DNA from 2 places in the Enterococcus sp. DIV0840 genome. Region 2 is predicted to be linked to the other one. Evidence: predicted binding sites of a transcription regulator. Region 2 holds the regulator's gene; the other holds the start of a gene.
What was found. Region 2 encodes CtsR, which represses protease genes until heat stress. Its sites were predicted from a motif close to TTGGTCAAAAAAGGTCAAANA; they were not measured.

Region 1: ftsH (ATP-dependent zinc metalloprotease FtsH) is a predicted target of CtsR. The motif match lies at 6,272-6,292, and genes of this name have one in related genera.

Annotation. Positions count from the first base shown of each region.
Region 1 covers NZ_CP172876.1:3,125,512-3,133,211, reverse strand. The annotation lists gene mfd (transcription-repair coupling factor) at 1-945, shown strand, start outside; gene IGL98_RS15025 (putative polysaccharide biosynthesis protein) at 1,231-2,814, shown strand; gene IGL98_RS15020 (RNA-binding S4 domain-containing protein) at 2,820-3,095, shown strand; gene IGL98_RS15015 (FtsB family cell division protein) at 3,158-3,619, shown strand; gene IGL98_RS15010 (S1 domain-containing RNA-binding protein) at 3,663-4,136, shown strand; gene tilS (tRNA lysidine(34) synthetase TilS) at 4,231-5,613, shown strand; gene hpt (hypoxanthine phosphoribosyltransferase) at 5,693-6,238, shown strand; gene ftsH (ATP-dependent zinc metalloprotease FtsH) at 6,339-7,700, shown strand, end outside.
Region 2 covers NZ_CP172876.1:3,580,140-3,587,839, forward strand. The annotation lists gene IGL98_RS17045 (helix-turn-helix domain-containing protein) at 1-18, shown strand, start outside; gene IGL98_RS17050 (MucBP domain-containing protein) at 210-2,060, opposite strand; gene IGL98_RS17055 (ATP-dependent Clp protease ATP-binding subunit) at 2,909-5,398, opposite strand; gene IGL98_RS17060 (CtsR family transcriptional regulator) at 5,403-5,870, opposite strand; tRNA gene IGL98_RS17065 (tRNA-Pro) at 6,034-6,107, opposite strand; tRNA gene IGL98_RS17070 (tRNA-Arg) at 6,193-6,266, opposite strand; tRNA gene IGL98_RS17075 (tRNA-Leu) at 6,365-6,450, opposite strand; tRNA gene IGL98_RS17080 (tRNA-Gly) at 6,466-6,537, opposite strand; tRNA gene IGL98_RS17085 (tRNA-Thr) at 6,546-6,618, opposite strand; tRNA gene IGL98_RS17090 (tRNA-Leu) at 6,654-6,735, opposite strand; tRNA gene IGL98_RS17095 (tRNA-Lys) at 6,748-6,820, opposite strand; tRNA gene IGL98_RS17100 (tRNA-Val) at 6,827-6,899, opposite strand; rRNA gene rrf (5S ribosomal RNA) at 6,914-7,029, opposite strand; rRNA gene IGL98_RS17110 (23S ribosomal RNA) at 7,126-7,700, opposite strand, start outside.

The DNA of each region.
Region 1 (7,700 bases), 450 kb from region 2:
CAGATGACTGAAGTTCAATTAGAAAATACCTTATTTGACTTTATTGAACGGCAATACGATGTTTTAGTTACAACAACGATCATTGAGACAGGTGTTGATATTCCCAATGCCAATACCCTTTTTGTAGAAAATGCTGATTATATGGGCTTATCTACATTGTATCAATTACGTGGCCGGGTTGGTCGGAGTAACCGTGTCGCATATGCTTATTTCATGTATGAGCAACAGAAAATTTTAAATGAAGTCAGCGAAAAGCGTTTAGAAGCAATCAAAGATTTCACGGAACTAGGTTCTGGATTTAAAATTGCGATGCGTGATTTATCCATTCGTGGTGCTGGAAATCTATTAGGCGCGCAACAACATGGCTTTATCGACTCTGTCGGTTTTGATATGTACTCACAAATGCTTTCAGAAGCAGTTGCCCGCAAACAAGGGAAAAATATCCAAGACCAAAAAACATCTGTTGAGATCGACTTGGGTATCGATGCTTATTTACCAACGAGTTATATTTCAGATGAGCGTCAAAAAATTGAGATTTATAAACGAATTCGTCAGTTAGAAAATATGGATATGTATGATGAACTAGAAGCAGATCTGCTTGATCGATTTGGAGAATACCCAGATGAAGTGGCTCATTTATTAACGACAGGTCAAATCAAAATGGATGGTGACCGTGCCCTAGTTGAAACAATTCGTAAGAGAAAGCAGGAAATTACCTTTACTTTAAGTAAAATAGGTACGAAGACCTATAATGTCGAACAGATATTTGAGGCGCTATCTCAGACTCAATTAAAAGCGGATCTCGCTGTCGATAATGAAAAAATGTCCGTTCGTTTAAAAGTGCCTAAAGATATGAAAGAAGCTGCTTGGTTGCAGGAAGTAGCGTTGTTTACCACAGCATTGAGACAAGAAAAATATAAAACTACGGCTGTTGAGACAGAATAAAAAAGACGGGTTTATTCAGATTTTAAACTTATCTAGCTTCACGAGCTAACCTCTCGGAAAAAAGATAAAAATAGAGTGAGGTAAAAAGCACCTCAATCGATTTTTCCTATTTTTCAGTCGAGGTTAAACGAGCTCGTTACGCTTTTAAACTTATCTAGCTTCATGAGCTAGCTCTTCGGAAAAAAGATAAAATATGAATGAGGTAAAGAACACCTCGGTCCTATTTTCCTATTTTCTGTCAGAGCTGAACGAGCTCATTCAGCTTTTAAAATAGGAGGTCAACGAATGGCACATAAGGAAATGCGGTCAATGATGCAAGGTGCAGCTATTCTAACTATTGCATCGTTTATTGCCAAAGTGCTGAGTGCGGTTTACCGGGTGCCTTTTCAAAACTTAGTTGGTGATGAAGGGTTCTATGTTTACCAACAGGTTTATCCAATTTATGGTATTGCCATGACCTTAGCATTGTCGGGGCTGCCTCAGTTTATTTCGAAAGTCGTAGCAGAACAACCAGACATTAGTGAACAGAAAAAAGTTTTACAAAAACTCTTTCCCTTTGTCTTTATGATTGCTGTTTTATGTTGGGCGTTTTTCTTTTTGGGGAGTCATGAAATTGCCTTTATGATGGGAGATTATCGATTAGCCTCTTTGATTCAAGTTGTTTCTTTTACATTCTTATTAGTGCCGATCTTGTCATTTTATAGAGGGAATTTTCAAGGACACCTATTGATGGTTCCAAGTGCTGTTTCCCAAGTGATGGAGCAAATTGTCAGAGTGGGTGTGATTTTGGTTGCAGCCTACTCTTTTAGCCGCTTTGGCTGGTCTGTTTATCAGACGGGGACGATTGCAATGGGCGGAGCTTTGTTAGGTGGTCTTGTTGCTGCAGGAATCCTTTGGTATTACGATCGAAAAATTCGTGTAGGAAGTTCAGCTTATCTGACGCAATGGAAAGTTGAAAAAGGTTCCAGAAAGTTATTTGGACGTTTAATGATAGAAGGTGGGATCGTATCTTTATATAGTGCTTTTCTGATTTTCTTTCAATTAATTGATTCTTTTCTGGTTAAAAATTCCTTGGTTGCATCAGGAATTAGTGATTCTGCTGCTAAAATCGATAAAGGGGTCTATGATCGCGGTCAGCCTCTCGTTCAATTAGGCTTAGTTGTTGCATTAGCGTTAAGTTCAAGTTTTTTACCAGCGCTGACAAAATATTTCATGAGCCAAGAAAAGGGGCGGTTCTTGCAAGCGGCTAAAATATTTTTACGCTTGACAACAACCATTGCTGCAGCCGCTTCGATAGGTCTAACACTGTTATTGCCGTATATAAACTTTGCTTTATTTAAAGATTATAAGGGGAATGGTGTTCTAGGTGTATACGTTTGTTCGATTGCTTTTATGGCAGTAATTCAAGCCTACCAGAGTATTTTACAAAGCCGGAATCAATTTTTCACGTCGATATTTTCGGCTGGGATCGGTTTATTGGTCAAGCTGTTCTTAACAAGCTCTTTGACCTATACTTTTGGAACAATGGGTGCAAGTGTTTCAACAATCGCAGGCTTAGTGGCCACCTTATTTTTACTGATACTTTTTTCAAAAAAAGAGATCAATCGTTTTATTGTAGAAAATCATTTCTTTAGAAAATTAACGATTAGTTTAGGAACGATGGGATTTGTGTTACTCTGTTATCAAGGCGGTATTGCAATTTTATTAGGAGCTATCGAGCATCGTGGACAAGCGATGATCATTGCAATAATAGGTGTTTTAATTGGCGGGGCAACATTTATTTTTATTATTATTAAAATACAGTTATTTACAATTCGGGAATGGTTGACATTACCGTTTGGAGCGAAAATACTAAGAATGAAGAGGTAAGGTTTATGCGTTTAGACAAATTTTTAAAAGTTTCACGTATTATTAAAAGAAGACCTGTAGCCAAAGAAGTTGCGGATAAGGGTCGGATTCAAATCAATGGTATCTTGGCGAAATCATCAAGTAACGTAAAAATCGGTGACCAAGTGAAGATCCAATTTGGTAATAAAATCTTAGAAATCGAAGTACTTGAACTTCGTGATTCGACGAAAAAAGAAGATGCAGAAAAGATGTATCAGATTGTTTCAGAGAAAAGAGTCGAAAATAGTGATAATTTAGATTAGACAAGCTTCTTAGATGTTGGTATAATAAGACAGACAAACCAAAAACGAGTGGAGCGTAAGACATGGGAAAAAAGAAAAAAGACATGGAGAAAGTTGCTGCATTAGATAATGAGTATACAAAAGAACAGTATGCCGAATTTCAAAAACAGCAAAAGCAGTTGATTTTCAGGCGCCGCCGTCTGGCAGTTGTTTTTCTCGTAGCGTTTGTGATTTTTATCGTTTCAGGTATCCAGCTAGTGAAAGACTATCAGCAACTGAGTGCTTTTAAAACACAGCAAGCTGAAGCTGTAGCTGAGTCGGCAGAAGCAGATAAGAAGTTAAATCGTTTAGAACAAGATGTTGCTCTTTTAAGAGATGACGATTACGTGGCGAAGTTGGCCCGCAGCCGTTATTATGTTTCTAAAGAAGGCGAACAAATCTACAACATTCCAGAGTTAGGCGGAACGACTAGCTCTAGTAATGAACAAAAATCATCAGATAGTCAATCACAGTCTCATTCATCTGAAAAACAATCAGGCGAATAACTGCAGATATAATAGGGTAAATAATAGGAGGAACATTTTTTTTATGTCAATTGAAGTAGGAGCGAAGTTGCCAGGAAAAGTGTCTGGCATCACGAATTTTGGTGCCTTCATCGATCTAGGTGAAGGAAAAACAGGGTTGGTTCACATTAGTGAAGTATCAAATGGGTTTGTAAAAGATATCCATGATGTATTGACCGTAGGGGATGAAGTGACGGTAAAAGTTACCTCAGTCGGTGATGACGGTAAAGTAGGCTTGTCTATTCGTAAAGCGCAAGAACAAGCTGCGGAACCAAAACGTGAATATCAACGTCGTGAGAACAATGGACATCAAGCAAGTCGTGACCGTGGAGCACGTCCAGCACCTAAAAAACAATTTACAAGAGCGCAACCTATGAATTCAAGTCAAGATTTTGATTCATTAATGACCTCATTTTTAAAAGATAGTGATGATCGTTTAACTTCATTGAAACGTAATACAGAAGGTAAACGTGGCGGGCGCGGCGGACGCCGTAACTAACCAATAAATAATTGAAGCTGAGCGAAAGCTCGGCTTTTATGTTTTTGGCATTTTTTTGATAAGTCTATAAACTATGGAACAAAGAGGTGAGTAGATGTTTCAAGAATTTTATGATCATTGTAAAAGAAATGAATATTGGCAGTCAAACCAAAAAATTCTATTGGCAGTTTCAGGTGGAGTCGATTCAATGATTTTGTTAGAATTGATGCAAATTGCTGCCCAAAAAGACCACTTGGAGTTGGTAGTAGCCCATATCGATCACCAGTTACGTATAGAATCAAAGGCGGAAGCAGACTATCTAAAAAGCTATTGTCTAAAAAAAGAAATTCCATACTATAGTAAAGTCTGGGAAGAATTAGACAAAACAAAAGATACAGAAGCTCGTGCTCGTAAGTTCCGCTATGATTTTTTTGCTGAAATTATGGAACAAGAAGAAATCTCTTTACTTTTGACGGCACACCACAGCGATGACCAAGCTGAGACGATTTTAATGAAGCTGACAAGAGGAAGTGCTCTACTAAATTTAGTAGGAATTAGAGCAAAACAGTCATTTGGGAACGGTGAGCTGATTCGTCCTTTCTTAATTTTTTCCAAAGAACGATTAGAACAGTTCGCTAAAGAGTCAGCAATTGTGTATTTTGAAGATAGCTCAAATCAGAGTAATACATATATGCGCAATCGTTTCAGGCATCAAGTTGTTCCACTCTTAAAAAAAGAGAATCCAAAATTTTTACAGCATATAGCAGATTTTAGCGAGCAAATCACGTTAGCTGACGAAATTATTCAGTTCGTTATAGAACCGAAGTATAACAAGTGGGTGACCGAAACAACAGATGGCTGGCTTGTCCAGCTAACTGAGTTGAAGCAAGAAAAAAGAAGTGTACAGACCTTTTTCTTAATGACCCTATTTCAACGTACGATTGTACCTATTGGTGTGGCAATCAGTCGAATGCAGATCGAGCAACTTTTGTTGTTATTGGATCAACCGGAGCCTCAATTGTCTATGGATTTTGAACAAGGTTGGCAAGCCGTGAAAGAATATAACACGTTTCGCCTTAAAAAAAACGAATTAGCTCATGAAAAACAATTGTTTCATTTAAATAGTAATGACCATATCTTTCTTTCGGAAAATGAATGGTTAGGGATAGAAACATCAGAAAAAAAAATCGTCCCTCCTGAAAAAATAAAAGATTGGTCAGAATTTTCTTTGCTTATAAGCGAACAAACGTTATTACCGTTAACGATCCGTCATCGAAAAGATGGAGATAGAATTTCGTTAACACCAAACCTAACCAAAAGATTAAATCGACTTTTTATTGACCAAAAAATCCCCAATTTAATCAGAGAACGAGCCTGGGTCATTCTTTCAGCTGACGATAAGATTATTTGGGTTCCAAAATTTGTAAATTCATATTTGAGTATTCCTAAAGAAACTGATAAAATACTCTACAGGCTCCTTTATAAAATAAAAGAGTAACACCTAAAAATTATTTTTATTCAAAGAAGCAAAATAACATAAAATAATAACTAAAGACCTCAAAGGAGAAGGAAGCAATATGTTAGAGAATGATATTAAACAAGTTTTGATCACGAAAGAGCAAATTCTTGAAAAATCAACTGAACTTGGTAAACAACTAACAGAAGATTACAAGGATAAAAATCCTTTAGTAATCGGTATTTTAAAAGGTGCAATACCTTTCATGGCTGATATCACACGCTGTATCGATACTCATTTAGAAATGGATTTTATGGCTGTATCTAGCTATGGAAATGCAACCGTATCTTCTGGTGAAGTGAAAATCATCAAGGATCTTGATACAAATGTTGAGGGACGTGATATCCTGATCGTAGAAGATATTATCGACAGCGGACGCACATTAGCCTATCTAGTTGATCTTTTTAAATACAGAAAAGCAGCATCTGTGAAAATCGTCACGTTGTTGGATAAACCTGAAGGTCGTGTGGTTGATATTGTCGCAGACTATGTCGGCTTTGATGTACCTAATGAATTTGTTGTAGGTTATGGTTTGGATTATGCAGAAGCATACCGAAATCTACCTTACGTAGGCGTGTTGAAACCTGAAATCTACGAATCAAATTAATATCTCTCTTAGATTTAGTTATGTTACAATGTAATGGTCAGAATTGATAAAAAATAAACCGTAAAATTAAATTACGCGCACTAGTCAAAGGAGGACAGGCATGAATAAAAAGAATAGCGGCATGAAAAATGGCCTATATTATGTATTGCTGATTTTGGCGATGGTCATGGTTGTTTATTTCATTTTTGGAAATAACAATCCCCAGTCACCAGATATCGAATACTCAACCTTCAGTACCCAGTTAGAAGAAGGTAAAGTGAAAGAACTGACGATCCAACCAACAAATGGTGTGTACAAGATCACAGGTCAGTACAAAGAAAAACAAGAAATCAAAAACACTGGCGGTCTTTCATTGTGGGGATCAACAGAAGTTTCTACAAAATCATTCACTACGATTGTCTTGCCAAGTGATATCACATTATCTGGTATTCAAGATATGGCCCGAGAAAATAATGTAAAACTTTCTGTGAAAGAACAATCATCAAGTGGTGCCTGGCTTTCTATCTTATTTAGTTTCTTACCGATCGTATTGTTCATCTTCTTATTCTATATGATGATGGGGCAACAAGGCGGCGGTGGAGGTGGCGGCGGCCGTGTCATGAACTTTGGTAAATCAAAAGCTAAAGAAGCAGACAAAAAAGCGAACCGCGTACGCTTCTCTGATGTAGCCGGAGCAGAAGAAGAAAAACAAGAATTAGTCGAAGTAGTCGAATTCTTAAAAGATCCTCGACGTTTCGTTGAATTAGGTGCTCGTATTCCCGCAGGTGTTCTTTTAGAAGGACCTCCAGGAACTGGTAAAACCTTACTTGCTAAAGCCGTTGCCGGTGAAGCAGGCGTACCTTTCTACTCTATCTCAGGTTCAGACTTCGTTGAAATGTTTGTCGGTGTCGGTGCAAGCCGTGTCCGTGATCTATTTGAAACAGCGAAGAAAAACGCACCAGCAATCATCTTCATCGATGAAATCGATGCAGTTGGTCGTCAACGTGGTGCTGGTATGGGTGGCGGACACGATGAACGTGAACAAACCCTAAACCAATTACTTGTTGAAATGGATGGATTTGATGGCAACGAAGGTGTTATCGTCGTAGCTGCAACAAACCGTTCAGACGTGTTAGACCCAGCGTTATTACGTCCAGGTCGTTTTGACCGTCAAATTTTAGTTGGCCGTCCGGATGTGAAAGGCCGTGAAGCCATTCTTAAAGTTCATGCTCGTAACAAACCATTGGCTGATGACGTTGATTTGAAAGTCGTGGCACAACAAACACCAGGTTTTGCTGGTGCAGATTTAGAAAACGTCTTAAACGAAGCGGCTTTAGTAGCAGCTCGTCGTAATAAGAAGAAAATTGACGCATCTGACGTGGATGAAGCAGAAGATCGCGTAATTGCAGGACCAGCGAAGAAAGATCGCGTAATTAATAAAAAAGAACGCGAAATGGTTGCGTACCATGAAGCTGGGCATACA
Region 2 (7,700 bases):
AAAGGAAATATGAGCTAAATAAGCTAGCAAACAAGGTTGGTTATTTGGATAATCAAAAAAAATAGAAGCCTGAAAATCCTTTTTTAAGATTTTCGGGCTTCTTTTTCATTTGTCTTGAGACTTATGCCTCAAGCTCCTAACTTTATTTTACTGATTCTCTTTACCAATATTAAGTAAAAAAACACGCACTTTATAACTTTTTATCAAAACTATTTTTCAAGTTTTATAAATCGATGAATTGAGGTGCCTAAAGTAGAAAATAAAAGAATAATTCCTAAGAAAATACCCACCAAGGAGATTCTTTTATTTTCACCTGTTTTAGGCAATTTCTGCTGATTTAAATATAGTAAATCTTTGTCATTGTTTCTCTTTTCTTTATGATTTGAATTATTATCTGGTTTTTCTGAATTTACAGGATCAACTTTATGATTTGAATGGTTATTCGGTTTTTCTGATTCAACTTTATTCTTTGTATAAACATAAATAACTGTTTGGGCTTGATCTGTAAATTGACCTGTTGCATTACCTTGAACCTCTTTGAACGTATAGCCATCAATATTTTTTTGTTCTGTTGTATAATCTTCACCAACATTACCTGACTTTACTATATCATCAGAGATTGTATTTTCGTCAGTATCAACGTATTTAATGGTAACATCTTTTCCTCTTTGTTTATCAGTGATAGTAACAATGATATTTTTGATAGAAGTGTACCCTAAAGAATTTGTTACAGAATAGCTCACTTGTTCAGGATAAACACCTATCGTGTCTTTTTTAGATAAAAGATCTTTATAATCTGTTTTAATATTATCTGTTAAATTTCCATCAATTGTATCTGTTGCAAAAATTCCTGCTGTTACTTTTCCTGAAATATTTGCAACAGTTAACTCACCTACTTCATATATTTTATTATCTGCAGTAATATTGGGAAATATAACACTGAATCCTTGAGTGGTAAAAATATTATTTAAACCAAAGGATTCTTCATTGATTACTGAGCTGTCATTTTTAATTTGTAAGGAAGAATTGGAATTATAAACGTCACCATCATTTGTTGCTAATGATGTTAAATTAACAATATATTTGTGATTTGTTTGTATTATTTTACTGCCATCTTCATGCGTTCCTGATTGCTCAGGGCTGTTAATTATAATATAAATAGAACTATCACTTATGAATAGGCTTTCATATTCACTCTCTGGGACAATTTTATTCGCAGTTGCATCTACCACTTCTATTTCATCTAAATAAATATCCCCTACGTTTCTAGTAGAATGTATTTCATAGTTGACTTCATAGTGTTCATCATTACTCAATATATTTTTTTGTTCAGGGTTAATTTCAATAAAATTCTGGATATTATTTGTTGTTCTAGAAAAAACTCCAGTACTAATATTATCAATTGCTATTGGGTTTTTTCCTAAAAATGTATTAGACAGATTGCTATCCTTTACACCCCAATACATATTTAAAATACCATAACTAGGATTGGGAATATCAGCTTTAGGAATTATTATTTGATTATTATTTACCACTACATCAGTAAAACTACCATCGGTATTCTGTGCAGAAACGCTAACAGGGTAACTTGTATTTTCAGGGCCAATAATAATTGTACTAAAGGGTACACTAATATCTGCCACACCTATAATATCTGATTTTAGAATAAAAGTAATAATTCCTTGATCTGCAGAAATAACTACATCAAATAAATTTGATAAGGTCGGGTCAGTAAAATCCCATGTGCTATAGTCTACGGCGGCGGCTGGAATAGCTACGATTATTTTAGTTGATGCAGAAATAGTGTTTCCATCTGTATTAACTAGATGAAGAGTGCCCCTATACTGATCTCCTGTAGAAAATTCAGTACTATTTGCAGAATAGTCCAAATTTCCTGGAAGAATATTTTTTAACTGCATATCTTCCAACGTTTTTGTAGTTTTTTCTAGTATTTCATTTGAATCACTAGATTGAATATCATTGTTCGCCAAAGTTTCAATTGGTAGTATCTGTGTTAGAGCGAGCAAACTAATTACCAGCAGGATATTTTTTTTCATCATTTTTTTGTCCTCCTTCATTCTGTGAAGTTCTATCTTTCCTAATTCTAGTGTTTTTTAATATCAATTGAATGAACCTTTGCATTTTTGTGTCGTCGTATCTTATCCTTTTAAAATTAATATTTCCAGTGAATACTGAAGCAGCATCGCCATATTATCCGATGAAAAGACTTAATCCTAAAGCTAAGATTACTCCACCTCAATTCTTTTCGAATTCATTAATTTCCATCCCTTGTGTATTTTTATGCTACGAAAGCGGTAACTCTATTTCAAGGTTAACACAACATAGTTCTTTTTTTTTGTTCTTTTTTTAACTATAGACTCAACTTTTTGAAAATTATCATACCCATGCTTTTTTCGATAAATGAGGTTGTAGCACAAATCGTTTACGAAATTGGTGAAGAAATTGACTTTTTACACCGTTTATTCAGATTTTCAATGATATTAGCACTCAAAGAGTTTTATCCCTTCACGAATTTTGTCATCTATTAATTGTTCTCTGACTAATTGGCTTCGGAACTGAAATAAGTACTCTATAAAAGTTACGTTCACTAAGATATCAACATTGATACTATCATAGATGCTTCAATTCTCTGCTAGAAAACACAGATTATGTAAGTAAAAAAATCATCTTTCTTATCATTTGCAAGTGATAAGAAAAAGATCCATTTGAAAGTGAAACGAAATAAATTGTTCCTAAAGAATACTCTCAATTAATAGATTAATAGCGAATATGATATCATTTTTTCTATCAATAGTGATCTTTTTTTGCAAAAAAATCCAGATGCCAATCAATTTGACTGGTATCTGGATTTTTCTTAGAGGCTTACGTCCTAAGTTCGAATTAAATATTAAATTGTTTGTAATACTTGGTCAGGCTTAGGTGACTTAACATTTAATGTTATTTTCCCTTTACTTGCACCAATCGTTACTTTATCACCTAGATGAATTTGACCAGAAAGTAATGCTTCACTTAAACGATCTTCCACCTCTTTTTGTAACGCTCGACGAATTGGCCGTGCGCCATATTCTGGATCAAACCCGACTTTCCCGATTACTTCGATCGCTGCTGCTGTGATTTTCACATTGACATCTTGCTCTTTCAGACGCTGAACAATAGATTTACTCATAATTTTCACGATTTCATGGATTTCCGCTTGATCTAATGAACGGAAGACAACTGTTTCATCTACACGATTCAAAAACTCTGGACGGAATGCTTTTTTCAATTCTTCCATGATTCGTTTTTGCATTGCATCGTAGTCTTTTGTTAGGTCTTTTACATTAAACCCGACATTTTTTTCTTCACGAATCGCTGTTGCACCTATGTTTGACGTCATGATCAAAATCGTATTTCTAAAGTCCACCTTACGTCCTTTAGAATCGGTTAAATGACCGTCGTCCAATACTTGTAATAAAATATTAAATACATCTGGATGCGCCTTTTCTACTTCGTCTAGCAAAATAACAGAATATGGTTTTTGACGGATTTTTTCAGTTAACTGTCCGCCTTCTTCATATCCAACATAACCTGGAGGTGAACCAATCAAACGGCTAGTACTATATTTCTCCATAAACTCAGACATATCCACTCGAACAAGTGCGTCTTCACTACCAAACATTGTTTCAGCTAATGCTTTCGCTAATTCCGTTTTACCAACACCTGTCGGGCCTAAAAACATAAACGATCCAATTGGTCTGTCTGGATCTTTCAACCCACTGCGGGCTCTACGAATCGCACGTGACACAGCTTGCACAGCTTCATTTTGACCTACTACTCGATGATGTAGAATGCTTTCTAATTCAAGTAAACGTTCGCTTTCTTTTTTCTCTAACTGTTGCAATGGTACGCCTGTCCATTGTGAAACAACATTTGCAACATCTTGCTCCGTCACACGGTTAGCATATCCAGAAGCTTCTTTTTGTTCTAATAGTAGGATATTCTCTAATTTGCGGGCTAGTTTTTTCTCTTTTTGGCGTAGTCTTGCTGCACTTTCAAAAGATTGTGATTGAATCGCTTCTTCTTTTTCTTGCACTAAATGAGCGATCTCTATGCGTAAACTATTGATTTCAGAAGGCTCATCCGCTAAATCTAAACGAACTTTAGCTGAAGACTCGTCCATCAAATCGATTGCTTTATCTGGTAACTGACGAGAGTTAATATAACGTACTGACAATTGAACTGCCGCATGTAGCGCTTCATCTGTGATTTCTACACCATGATGTTCTTCATAGCGAGAACGCAAACCTTTCAAAATTTCTTCTGCTTCTTCTGGCGTTGGTTCATCAACTTGCACACGAGCAAAACGACGTTCTAAAGCAGAATCTTTTTCAATATATTTTTGGTATTCATCTAATGTTGTTGCACCAATTGTTTGTAATTCGCCTCTTGCAAGTGCTGGTTTTAAAATATTTGATGCATCAATCGCACCCTCAGCACCACCTGCACCGATCAAGGTATGCAATTCGTCAATAAACAAAATTACTTCTCCGTCTTGATAAATTTCATCAATTACTTTTTTTAGTCGATCTTCAAATTCACCACGATACTTGGTACCGGCAACTAAAGCGCCCATATCCAACATCATCAATCGTTTTTCCAGCATATCATCAGGAACTTCACCGTTCACAATTTTTTGGGCCAAACCTTCAGCGATCGCTGTCTTACCCACACCAGGTTCACCAACTAATACTGGATTGTTCTTTGTACGACGACTTAGAATTTGGATCAATCGTCTAACCTCTTGTGAACGTCCGACAACAGGATCTAAATCATTTTCGCGCGCTAATTTCGTTAAATCACGTGCTAATGAATCCAACGTTGGCGTTCCTTTAGGTGCAGCTTTTTGAGCCTGATTATTGCGACGACGCCCTACATTCCCACTCATTTGCGGGTCAGTAATGCCTATTTTCTTCATTAGCAACTGACGCATCTTAGATAAACTCAAACCTAAATTCAATAAAATACGTGAAGCCAAAATATCTTCATCTCTTAATAAACCTAGTAAAATATGCTCTGTTCCGATATTCGGTGCGCCTAAACGTTTCGCTTCGTCGCCTGCGTAAGCAAAAATTTGTTTTGCACGAGGAGAATAAGGTAAATAGGCCCCTTTAGGATATCCTTTAACCGTTCCATAGCCAGTTAAATGCTCGATTTCTTCACGAATATCATTTTTATCTGCATTCAACTGACGTAGTGATTTCCCAGCAATTCCATTTGGCTCTAAAACTAATGCTAACAATAAATGTTCTGAGCCCACAGATTGATGCCTAAAATATTTTGCTTCTTCTTGTGCAATAGCTAATACCGCCTTGGCACTTTCTGTAAATAATTCATCCATACTATCATTCCTCCTCGTAACTCAAACGTTCTAAAAATGAATGCATCAATTGAGCACGTAAATAATCTTCATTCGATCCTGCTTTGCCTAAAACTGATTTGCCAAGAACTGACAACATCAGATTTCCTTCTCTTTTGGTGATTACGTCTTCTTCATACAATTTTTGTACAAAAATCAGCGCATCTTTTTCTGAAAGCTCATTACCCGTAAACTGAGCCATTTGTTTTAGTAATTGATCACTATCAGAAATTTGAACTTTGGCGATCCTAATATAACCACCGCCGCCACGTTTACTCTCAACAGAATAGCCACGTTGAATCGTAAAACGTGTGTTGATAACATAATTAATCTGGGAGGGAACACAATTGAATAAATGAGCCATTTCAGCTCTACGAATCTCAATTTTACTGCTTTCTTCAAGAATCTTTTTTAAATATGCTTCTATTAAATCAGAAGTATTTTGATTACTCATCACACTCATCCTTTTCCCTTGACTAATACTGACCTTAATTATACATAACTTCAACTGTTTAATAAAGAAGAATGCCCAAATTGATAAGAAAAGATAAATATATTGAAATAGTTAGTTACTCAATCGAACAAAAAAGAACAGAGTAATTACTCTGTTCTTTAAATCGGGAAGACAGGATTCGAACCTGCGACCCCTTGGTCCCAAACCAAGTGCTCTACCAAGCTGAGCTACTTCCCGTAGCTATAATAATAAAAAAAGACTAAACGCTTAAAAGGAACTAAATTCTCTGAACCTTCTAATCCTCAGTCAAACACTTTAACTATGCACCCAAAGGGAGTCGAACCCCTAACCTCTTGATTCGTAGTCAAGCACTCTATCCAGTTGAGCTATGGGTGCTAAAACAAGGATCAAAGTCAGATATATTCATCTGCTTTGTACCTTTCAACATCTATTCTGTCAATTTTACAATTGCCATTCATAGTGTTTCAAAGCAATGCCGAGGACCGGAATCGAACCGGTACGGTGATCACTCACCGCAGGATTTTAAGTCCTGTGCGTCTGCCAGTTCCGCCACCCCGGCGTTTTGAAAAGGCTAAGCGGAAAACGGGGTTCGAACCCGCGACCCCCACCTTGGCAAGGTGGTGCTCTACCACTGAGCTATTTCCGCAGTCTGGATGCCGGCTAAAGGATTTGAACCCTCGACCCTCTGATTACAAATCAGATGCTCTACCAACTGAGCTAAGCCGGCGTTATAATCGCCTAGTAATAAAACGAGACTAAAAATGCGGGTGAAGGGACTTGAACCCCCACGCCGTAAGGCGCTAGATCCTAAATCTAGTGCGTCTGCCAATTCCGCCACACCCGCAAAATATTCCTATGAGCCGTGCAGGGCTCGAACCTGCGACCCTCTGATTAAAAGTCAGATGCTCTACCAACTGAGCTAACGGCTCAAAAAATGGAGGTTGACGGGATCGAACCGCCGACCCCCTGCTTGTAAGGCAGGTGCTCTCCCAGCTGAGCTAAACCTCCAAGACAACACTTTAGCGTGGCGACGTCCTACTCTCACAAAGGGAAACCCTTCACTACAATCGGCGCTAAGAAGCTTAACTTCTGTGTTCGGCATGGGAACAGGTGTATCCTTCTCGCTATCGCCACCACACTGGGTGTTGTTGCTATTAAGTTGAGTGATTATTCACTCAAAACTGGATTGAAGTACGTAATCAAAACGTGGTTAAACACTTTTTTATTCGTTTCTTAGGTTAAGTCCTCGACCGATTAGTATTGGTCCGCTCCGTACATCACTGCACTTCCACTTCCAACCTATCTACCTGATCATCTCTCAGGGGTCTTACTTTCTTAAAGAAATGGGAAATCTCATCTTGAGGTGGGCTTCACACTTAGATGCTTTCAGCGTTTATCCCTTCCCTACATAGCTACCCAGCAATGCCCTTGGCAGAACAACTGGTACACCAGCGGTAAGTCCATCCCGGTCCTCTCGTACTAAGGACAGCTCCTCTCAAATTTCCAACGCCCGCGACGGATAGGGACCGAACTGTCTCACGACGTTCTGAACCCAGCTCGCGTGCCGCTTTAATGGGCGAACAGCCCAACCCTTGGGACCGACTACAGCCCCAGGATGCGACGAGCCGACATCGAGGTGCCAAACCTCCCCGTCGATGTGGACTCTTGGGGGAGATAAGCCTGTTATCCCCAGGGTAGCTTTTATCCGTTGAGCGATGGCCCTTCCATGCGGAACCACCGGATCACTAAGCCCGACTTTCGTCCCTGCTCGACTTGTAAGTCTCGCAGTCAAGCTCCCTTCTGCCTTTA